2 regions of the Paenibacillus liaoningensis genome follow, and region 2 is predicted to be linked to the other one. Evidence: riboswitches for the same ligand, from Rfam matches in the RefSeq annotation. Region 2 holds a riboswitch; the other holds the start of a gene.
What was found. Region 2 has a riboswitch for cobalamin ahead of metE (5-methyltetrahydropteroyltriglutamate--homocysteine S-methyltransferase). Riboswitches for the same ligand answer to the same signal wherever they lie in the genome.
Positions count from the first base shown of each region.

Region 1: linked by a shared signal. The riboswitch ahead of AC6B99_RS09830 (ABC transporter substrate-binding protein) and the one ahead of metE (5-methyltetrahydropteroyltriglutamate--homocysteine S-methyltransferase) in region 2 are both predicted to bind cobalamin.

Region 1 covers NZ_JCAALU010000006.1:55,842-61,098, forward strand. Annotated here, with positions in the region: gene nikB (nickel ABC transporter permease) at 1-774, opposite strand, end outside; gene AC6B99_RS09830 (ABC transporter substrate-binding protein) at 794-2,368, opposite strand; cobalamin riboswitch at 2,651-2,913, opposite strand; gene AC6B99_RS09835 (hypothetical protein) at 3,139-4,170, shown strand; gene AC6B99_RS09840 (LysM peptidoglycan-binding domain-containing protein) at 4,249-5,257, opposite strand, start outside.
Region 2 covers NZ_JCAALU010000005.1:97,771-103,027, reverse strand. Annotated here, with positions in the region: gene AC6B99_RS08315 (response regulator transcription factor) at 1-168, shown strand, start outside; gene metE (5-methyltetrahydropteroyltriglutamate--homocysteine S-methyltransferase) at 343-2,631, opposite strand; cobalamin riboswitch at 2,896-3,088, opposite strand; gene AC6B99_RS08305 (energy-coupling factor ABC transporter ATP-binding protein) at 3,204-4,073, opposite strand; gene cbiQ (cobalt ECF transporter T component CbiQ) at 4,060-4,872, opposite strand; gene AC6B99_RS08295 (energy-coupling factor ABC transporter substrate-binding protein) at 4,869-5,153, opposite strand; gene AC6B99_RS08290 (energy-coupling factor ABC transporter permease) at 5,153-5,257, opposite strand, start outside.

The sequences.
Region 1 (5,257 bases), on a different contig from region 2:
CCAGGAAAAGATCGTCTCAACGATCACATTGCCTCCCAGCATAAAAGCAAAGCTTGTCCCCAGCATCGATAAGATCGGCAAAAAGGCATGCTTGAACACTTGAAAAATGAATATTCTTCCTTTGGACAAGCCTCTCGCACGCGATGCTTTGACGAAGTTCTGGTTGTTCATCTCCAGCATATTCGTCCGCAAAACCCGGGCATAGACCGCGCCAAGCCCTAGGCCAAGCGTAACCGCCGGCATGAGGAGATGAGCAAAGCCCCCGCGTCCCATGGAAGGCAGCCAGCCTAGCCGGACCGAGAAAAAATAAATCAATAAAAAACCGAGCCAAAAGGAGGGGATCGAGGCGCCCAGCAGCGCAAGGATTCGGCCTATCCGGTCCAGCAGCCCTGTTGAAAAGATTGCGGTCACCATGCCTATAAGGCACGTTGCCAGCAGCATGACCAATGCGCCAGCAGAAGCAAGCTCCAGTGTGGCGGGCAGCCTTTTGAGCAGTTCCCCGGCAACCGGCTCCTTGGACATATAAGATGTCCCCCACTGCCATGTAAATACATCGCCTAGCCAGCCTATATATTGACTCCACAAGGAATCCGTCAGTCCCATTTCCTCCCGGAGCGCGTCAATCGCCTCCTGCGAGGCCGGGATATTATGCGTGGTCAGCAAAATTCTCGCCGGATCGCCTGGAGATACCCGCATTAATATGAAGGTAAGCGTCGCTACGCAAAAAATGACGAGCAGCATTTGCGCGACGCGTTCTAGCCAAAAACGAAGCATACTTAAGTTCACCCTTTACTTAAGGGATATCGACTTCAGCCGTCACATAATAATATTCGATCGGATGCGGTATGAAGCCCGTTACCCCTTTTTTCACGCCAAATACATTGTCAGGATGTACGATAAACGACTGCGGCAAATCAGCATTAATAATATCTTGGGCCTGTATCGCAAGCGCATAACGCGCATCGGTATCCGCCGTATCGTTAAGCTTATCGATTACCGTCTCAAGCGGCTTCGATTCATAATGGCTGACATTCGATTCGCTAGCAGCTTGATAGAAAATGTTCAAGAAATATTGCGGATCGCCCGTCTGCGCCGTCAGCATGCTGTACATCGCAAGGTCCCAATCGGACTTCGCAAGCTCAGCGTCAATATTTTCAACCTTGCGTATTTTCACGGTAATTCCTTCATTAAGCAGTTGATTTTGAATAACCTCTGCCATAACCGACAGCTCTGGGCGGTGCGGGAACGTAAGGAGCGTCGCCTCGAACGGCTTGCCTTCCTTCTCCCACATGCCTTCCGCATTTTTCTGCCAGCCGCCAGCGGTCAGCAATTGCTCCGTCGTTTCCCCTGCTGCTTGCTCCGCCACTTTGCCGAATGGCAAAATTTCCGGGAACGGGCTTTTCGCTTTCGTGCCGTAACCACGCATAACCGATTCAATAATCGCCTCGCGCGGAATCGCTTGATCTACAACCTCGCGGTTCGATTTTTCTTTAAACAAAGCAGAATTCATATTAAATAATACCATATGTGTACGAACCGATGGGGCAGACAGCACTTCCAGCTTGCTGTCCTTCTCTACCAGCTCAATGCTGTCAATCGGAATGTCCGTTGCGACATCTACTTCACCAGCCTGCAGCGCCATCAGACGCGTGTTGCCATCGGTTACAAACTTCATCGTCACTTCTGAAAGCTTTGCGGGTTCCCCCCAATAGCCATCATAACGCTCAACAACAAGCGATACGTCTTTCGTAAATTGCTTGATTTTGAAAGCTCCCGTCATGGCCGGGTAGCTGCCCGCTTCCTTCATGCTGTCAACATCAAGAATAATCGTGCTTGGATCAGCCAAGCTGGAAATGATCGCCGAGTTCGGCTGTGTCGTAATCATTTTCAGCTCGTCAGGCGCAAGCACTTCAATATCTTTAACCAGAAGCAAATCCTTCGCCAAATGGCTGTTCGCAATGGAACGCAGCAGCGATGCTTTTACGCTTTCAGCATCCATTTTTTTGCCGTTGTGGAACGTTACGCCCGTTTCCAGCTTGAACGTCCACGTATTAGCATCCTCCTGCTTCCATTCCTTCGCGAGCCAAGCGGATGGCTGCAGCTGCTCATTCAATTTAATCAGCGTTTCCCCTGCGCCCGAGCGCATAACATCCCAGCTATCGTCGCCATGCGGATCAACGCCTGCAGGGTTCCAAGTGTACGCCATTGTTAGTGTTTTTTTAGCGGCAGCAGCGTTGTTTCCCGAGGCAGCATCCGTGCCCTGCTCTGCGTTTTGGCCAGCATTCGTGCTGCATCCTGCAAGGACCAGCATCAAGCAAACGATCATCATTCCAAGTGACAAGCTAAGTGGCTTCTTCGTGTGGTTCATTTTTCTTTTGTCTCCCCTTCTAGTAAGCGTAAACGGCCGAAAGCCGTCCTGTGGCGGCAAAGCTACCGTTTCGCGTAGAAATATAGAGAAAGGATAGAAAAATCATATCTTTTCTCTATATTTAAAAAAAGCATCCCCGACCCTTAAAAAGCAGTCAGAAATGCTTTTATGTTAAATAACTAAACCTTATCTGCGTCTGCTCGCCATGAAGCAACAAATAATCGTTAGACATTTTGCAATAAATGGGCATAACCAACCACCTCCCTAAGCACCGTAGGTCAAACAGTGATGTTAAAACAGGCAGGTCTCCTGACTTGGGGCCTCCCTCTCTTCCCTTCCCAGCTAGGGTAAGCATCTGCTATTCGTCTTGCGACGAAAAGAAGCTCATCAGCCAGTGGCTTATTTGTGAGGGGAGCGCAGCCTGTGTAAGCTGCTGCCCTTTACAGTGGCGGGTCCGTGTCGGCCTTTAACCGAACTTCCCTTTTAAGCGAACGAAGACGTATAAGTTCCAGCCAACATTTCGCACCTATTTTCATTCAAGTATGAAGTTTTGCAGGCTCATAAGCCCGTCCTGTCCGTAATCCATTCTTAATCATAGGGAGGAAGCGGGAATCTGTCAATGGCTTTAATTCGAAAATGAAAGTGTTTTCAACATAAAACTTTCATATTTTTTCCAGTAATGTTATATTGAAATTACTTCACGCATGATGAGCTTATTTATTAAATTAATCCAATAGATAACCTAATCAAATAGAAAAGGAATGATCACAGTGACGGTGAAAATCCTTCCAGTTGAAGAAAAGCAAATTATTGATTCATATTGGTTTTACAGTGATTTTTATTCTATTATCTCGCGTGTGGACTCGAAAAAATTATGGTTTATGAATAATTATATTAATTTATTCGATATTCCTGATCCAAACCAATTATATACCTTTTTCTTCAACGGTTATTATAGAGATAAAATGGTTGAGTTTTATGACTGCCCTTTTATTGATTTTCAGCGGATAGCGTTAGACAGGCAAAGCTCAACGATTTTAAATAACGAGCTGTTTGATTTTATTAAAGCATCGATTGATGGCGGCTATTATGTAATCGTTATGATCGATCGTTTTCATATTAAAGAGTATGAAATTTCGGCAAAATCCCCACATGAAGTCATGATAAATGGGTATGATGATGCAAATAAAAAGCTGTACTTTTGTGACAATAATGCCAACGGAAAATATTCAACGAATATCACCTGTGATTACGAAGCTTTTCATAGAGCATTTCATATATTAGAAATCGATGCCCATGATTTTAAAGACCATCTTTATTTATTGAAGCCGCTCGAAAATACCGATTATACTTTTTCTCTAACCTATGTGAAAAATACGATGAATGCCTACCTCTTGTCTAAGGCACATACGGATGAACATTATAACCAAGCTTTAGGCACACCCGGGCTAACCTTCGGTATTAATGTTTACGACAAGGCCTCCGAGTATTTAAAATATTTGGCTCAAGAAGAGGTAGTATTTGATATTAGATCGTTCCACCTGCTTTACGACCATAAGAAATGCATGACCATGCGATTAAACTACATGATTAATAACCATCATTTGATTGATGATAATCAAATTTTAAGCAGATGGAAAAATCTGGAGGCTGCTGCGCTGGCTGTAAGAAATTCCATCTTAAAATATTGGCTTACTCGAAGCTCGGATACGTTGTACAAGCAAATGGAGCAGCTGCAAAAATTGAAGGAGACGGAAAAGATTTTGCTGCAGGAGATTGTAGATCAGTTGAAGGATGGTTAGATTTATTAACAAATCAGAGAGCACCTCTTCTCCGTTATGAAGAAAAGGTGCTTTGCTATTAACTTATTAATTTAAAAACTAGCGGCTAATCCAAGGGCTGCTGTTTTGCTTGCTCGTTCTAGAACGAGGGGCAACGGTGCGAATTACCGCTTTTTTATTGGATTTGCGCTGCGCATTGTTTTTGCCGTTTTTCACATTGATTGTCGTTGTTTCTTTTACTTGCTCATCCTCTTCGCGCTTATCCTTGCAGCCGCAATTGCATGGCTTTTGTGACTCAACTCCTGCGGTTTGCATAGGATAATATCCGTAAGGCGGGAACGGAGGAAATGCTGAGACGGGATAGCCGTTGCAGTTGTTGCCGATTGGCGACACCATTCCGCCATAACCGTAGCCTTGTGTGTTTGCTGGCGATACGGCTCCACCATAGCCGTAGCCTTGCGTTTCTGCCGGCGATACCATTCCGCCATAGCCTTGCGTGCTTGCTGGCGATACGGCTCCACCATAGCCGTAGCCTTGTGTTTCTGCCGGCGATACGGCTCCACCATAGCCGTAGCCTTGTGTTTCTGCCGGCGATACGGCTCCACCATAGCCGTAGCCTTGCGTTTCTGCCGGCGATACGGCTCCACCATAGCCGTAGCCTTGTGTTTCTGCCGGCGATACGGCTCCACCATAGCCGTAGCCTTGCGTTTCTGCTGGCGATACCATTCCGCCATAGCCTTGCGTGCTTGCCGGCGATACGGCTCCACCATAGCCGTAGCCTTGCGTTTCTGCTGGCGATACCATTCCGCCATAGCCTTGCGTGCTTGCTGGCGATACGGCTCCACCATAGCCGTAGCCTTGCGTCTCTGCTGGCGATACCATTCCGCCATAGCCGTAGCCTTGCGTCTCTGCCGGCGATACCATTCCGCCATAGCCGTAGCCTTGCGTCTCTGCCGGCGATACCATTCCGCCATAGCCGTAGCCTTGCGTCTCTGCCGGCGATACCATTCCGCCGTAGCCGTAGCCTTGCGTTTCTGCTGGCGATACCATTCCGCCATAGCCGTAGCCACTGCTCATACCGCCTATCGGATACATCCCAGGAGGACAC
Region 2 (5,257 bases):
CGGCGAATTTGGGGCTATCAATCGCTCGGCGATTACCGGACGATCGATACGCATGTGAAGCGGATCAGAGAGAAGCTGAACCGCGTCCACCCCGAATCTGCCTCCTTGATTCAGACGGTATGGGGCATTGGCTATTGCCTGATGAATCCTGCGGCAGAGACCATTTAAGCGGGCGGCTGAAGCAGGCAGGCAAAAACATCCCCTCCTAATGGCATGCTTTTGCCTGCCTGTTGTGGCACGCCGCTCCCCGGCTTTGACCCTCCCCGCTTCCAAGTAAAGCAAAAGCTCCGCTTGCGCCAATCAGCGCAAGCGGAGCTTTTTTAATAACCATGCTTATTACAATTACTTAGCCAACTGCTCCCGTACTTGCTCAGTCGCTTGGATCATGTTGCGCAGCGATGCCACAGTCTCATCTACACCACGCGTTTTAAGTCCGCAGTCCGGGTTAATCCAGAATAATTCTGGCTCAAGCACGTTCAGAGCGCGTTTGATCATCGATGTCATTTCCTCTACCTCCGGCACGCGAGGGCTGTGAATATCGTATACGCCTAGGCCAATACCCAGCTCATACGTGTGCTCCTCGAAGCTGTGAATCAGCTCGCCATGGCTGCGGGACGTTTCGATGGAAATAACGTCGGCATCCAGCGCGCGAATGGAATCAATGATGTCATGGAACTCGCAATAGCACATATGCGTGTGAATTTGCGTCGTATCCTTAACGTCAGAAGTGGACAAGCGGAAGGCAAGCACAGCCCAGTTCAAATAGTGCTCCCAATCTTCACGTTTTAGCGGCAAGCCTTCACGAAGGGCAGGCTCATCCACCTGAATCATTTCAATGCCCGCTTCCTCCAGCGCCTTCACTTCTTCTGCCAAGGCAAGCGCGATTTGGTAAGCAACCTGCTCACGAGTCAAGTCGCTGCGAACGAACGACCAGTTCAAAATCGTAATCGGGCCCGTCAGCATGCCTTTCACCGGTTTAGAAGTCAGCGACTGCGCATAAACGGTTTCTTCGACAGTCATCGGCTTGCTGAACTGCACATCGCCGTAAATGACTGGCGGTTTTACGCAGCGCGAGCCATAGGATTGCACCCAGCCATTTTTCGTGAAAGCAAAGCCTTCCAGCTTCTCTCCGAAAAACTCAACCATATCCGTACGCTCAAACTCTCCATGAACGAGAACATCAAGGCCGATCTCTTCCTGCAGCTTGATCCAATGCTGAATTTGCTCCTTAATGAATACGCGGTATTGCTCCTCGCCCAAATCACCACGACGCCATTGCCGTCTCGCTTGGCGAACTTCCGCCGTTTGTGGGAAGCTGCCGATTGTCGTTGTCGGCAGGAATGGCAGCTGCCAGCGTTCCTTCTGGCTCACTTGGCGCTCTGCAAATACCGCTTTGCGCTCCGATGGCTGCGCATCAATGCTCGCTACAGCGGCATGGACGCTCGCACGGCCACGGGACGGCGATGCGGCAAGTGCAGCCAAAGCTGCTGCATTGCGATCAAACGCCTCTTTTACCGCTGCTTCTCCTTCATTCAGCGCAGTTGCCAGAACGGCAATTTCCTCCAGCTTCTCATTGGCATACGCCAGTGCGCCTGCAAGCTCTGCCGGCAGTGCCGTTTCAAGAGCCGCTGACACAGGTACATGCAGCAGGCTGCAAGAGGAGCTTACAATCAGTCGGTCGTTTGGCACGACTTTAGCAATACGGGCAAGCAGCGCTTTGCGCTCCTGAAGATCCGCCCGCCAAATATTGCGGCCGTCAATAACGCCTGCACCCAGCACTTTGTCCTGTGGGAAGCCGATTGACTCCAGCTGCTGCAGGTTCTTTTCAGCGCCAGCTGTGAAGTCCAGACCTAAGCCCTGTACAGGCAAAGCCGCGATTGCAGCATAATGCTGAACCGATTCAAAATACGTTTGCAGCAGCAAATTGAGCTTAGGTGCCGCTTCATGAAGCTGGGCATAAATGCTTTGCACAAGCGCCAAATCTGCTTCGGAAACGTCTGTTACAAGCGAAGGCTCATCCATTTGCACCCATTGTACGCCTTCTTGCTCCAACTCGCGCAGCACCTGTGCATACAGCGGAACATACTGAGCAGCAACTGTAGCAAGCTCAGAAGCGGCATAGCCTTTAGACAGCTTGAGGAATGTATAAGGTCCAACAATGACTGGTTTGCCTTCGATGCCCAGCTTTTCCTTTGCTTCGCGGTAAGCGATCAACGGACGGTTCTCGGTCAGCGCCGGCGTAATGCCTTTCAGCTCAGGAACGATGTAGTGATAGTTCGTATTGAACCATTTCGTCATCTCGGATGCCGAAGCGGTTTTGTTGCCTCGCGCCATTGCATAATAGGTCATTACCGATACGGGGCCGCCTGTATAGCCAAAGCGCTCAGGCACAACGCCAAACATCGCAGCTGTATCAAGGATATGGTCATAATACGAAAAATCATTTACCGGAATGAGATCAATGCCGCCCTGTTTTTGCAATTGGAGATGGTTTAGACGAATCGTCTCCAGCTGCTTCAAGAAAGCCGCTTCCGCAAGCTTGCCGCTCCAGAACGCCTCCAGAGCTTTTTTCCATTCTCTGTTTTCACCGATACGCGGATATCCCAAACTGCTGCTTTTTACTTGACTCATTGTTATTGCCTCCTGTTTTTCATTATTCATCCTTGTGGATGGATGTTATAATCCTTTGTTATTTCATCAACAAACTCAGATATATACTTATGGCAGTGCGAGCGAATTTCTTCGCGGCGGCCTTTCCCTATACATCCAATTTGCTGCCAGCCAGAAACTGCAAAAAGGGACGTCCTACCCTGTACAGAAATGTGGGTAAAGACGCCCCTCGTTTCAACAAACGATGGCTGCCATCTTTAACACCTCCCTATCTCCCGTAGGTACTGCAGTGTATAGAATAAGGCAGGTCTCCTGGCTCCAGCATCATCATCGCTGCGCTCGCCTTCCCGGCATCATGCCAGTGGCTTTATTGCGCAAAACTCCGCTGTTACAGTGGCGGGACCGCGCCGGTATTGCACCGGACTTCCCTTTTAAGCTCAAGACGTTACGCAAGAGCACCCTATTCCTCGCTATTTAGTTGGTCGATCTTTATTTATACAAGGTGAAACGGAGAAATATAGAGATAGGATGGAAAAATCATATCCTTTCCTATATTTCAAGCAACATGTATAAATATACGAATTTTTGCGTTTTTATACAACAAAAGATTTTACAGCCGCTTTAAATTGCGCGAGCGTACGCGGCGCCTGCTGTTCTCCTCGCAGCTCAGGCGGCAGTGCCTCCCAAGCTTCCAGCACCATTGGCAGCGTGAGTCCAAGGCTTCTGAGACGCTCGCCTTCGCGAAATACCGTCTCCGGCGTACCCTCCAATATACAGCGGCCCTCATTCATGATGAAAATCCAATCCGCCCAAGCATAGGCCATATTCATGTCATGCGTCGCCATAACCGGCGTTATGCCGCTGGCATGAATGCGGTCCAGCTCAGCCATCAGCCGCTGCTCCGATATCGGATCGAGATAAGCAGCCGGCTCATCAAGCAGCACTAACTCCGGCTCCAGGGCCAGTACGCCGGCAAGAGCGACTCGCTTCTTTTGCCCAAGGCTGAGATGATGCAGCGGCTTATGCGCCAGTTCCTGCAAGTTCAGCTGCTGAACGATGCGCGCCGTACGTCTGTCAATTTCCACTTCTTGAAGCCCCGCATTGCGCAGCCCATAGGAAATATCCTCATAAGCGGTATTCAAAATGAGCTGATGCTCCGGGTCCTGAAAAACAAGGCCGACGCGCCGTCTCAAGCTGGCAAGCTCTCTGGGCTTGTAAGAAAGCGGCTCGCCGCGCCAGCTGACAAAACCGGATTGCGGACGATTAATGCCAATAAGCTGCAAGAAGAGCGTCGACTTGCCCGAGCCATTATGCCCGCACAGCGCTATCTTCTTGTTCGCCGGAATACGCAGCTCTAGCCCGTTTAAAGCGGTCTTGTCCGTTCCGGGATAAGCATAGCTCACTTGGTTCATTTCCATAATGGTTGATGCCCGATCGTTATCCGCCAGCTTATTCACCTCCATACCGAAGCCATAGCTCTGCTGCCAGCAAAATCGTTAAGCCGAGCCCCGCTTCCGCCCAATATCGGAGGCGAACCGTCCGCTTTACACTAGGCGCAAGACGGATTTCATTCGTAAATCCTCTTGCCATAAGCCCATTCGAGAGCCCCTTGTATCGATGCATCGTTTTGACGAAGAGCCGCACAGCAATCGCCGCCGTACCCTGCAATTTGCCTTTAAAACCGTGTTGACCGCCGCGTGCACGCTGCGCGACCAGCATAGCCCCCGCCGTATCCAGCAGCAGAAAGATGAAGCGATACATAATAATCATGAGCTCCAGTACAATTTGCGGCATTTTCAACCGCTTCAGCACTTGCAGCAGATCCGGGAAGGGGGTCGTCAAGGTGATAAAAAACATACATGCCAGGCAAGCAAGAATACGCGTAAAAATATGTCCGGCCAGCCCTAACGATGCCTCTGGCACATACAGGCTAAGCGGCTCCCATGAAACGAGCATCCAGCCTGCTTTCGCTGCCGCCAAGCTTCCCGCTTCGCTGCTGCTATTGCTGAATTCAATGAGCAGCGCGGGCAAGCTGAGAATGAACAGCAGGCAAGAGGAGAAAAGCAGCGCCGCATAAAGCTTAGCGGGCACTTTCGCATAGCCGACCGTCCACAGTGCAAGCCATCCGAAAATGACAAGCTGTACGAGCGGATGAGCGATATAGGCAAGCAGCAGCAGAAGGGCTGCAAGCCCGCATTTCCAAATGGCGGGTAAATCCCGCAGCTTATTGGAATAAGAAATCGTATCAATCCATTTCATCATTGCTGCTTTGATTTCCCCGACTTCCCTTTAAAAAGGCCAATCACATAGCCGATTACGCCAGCGCCAATCGCAGCTTGCAGCGCGAACAGCATGCTTTCCGTTTCTCCCGGCACCTCAGTCAGCGGAGACGCCCAAGGCTCATAATGGGGCGCAATCGTCTGGATCATTTCCTCCGCCGCGCCATCTGCGCCGCCAAACTCGGCGTTAATGAATATTAAAGGCGCAACGGCAAGCAAAACAACAATGGCTAATATCCAAATATTTTTGGCACTGCGGCTCATTACACGCGATCCCCTTTCATTCTCCGCTTCAAAATAGACAGCTCGTCCGTATTAAAAGATTGCAGCCAGTTCCAGATCAATACCGTCAGCAAGCCTTCGCTAAT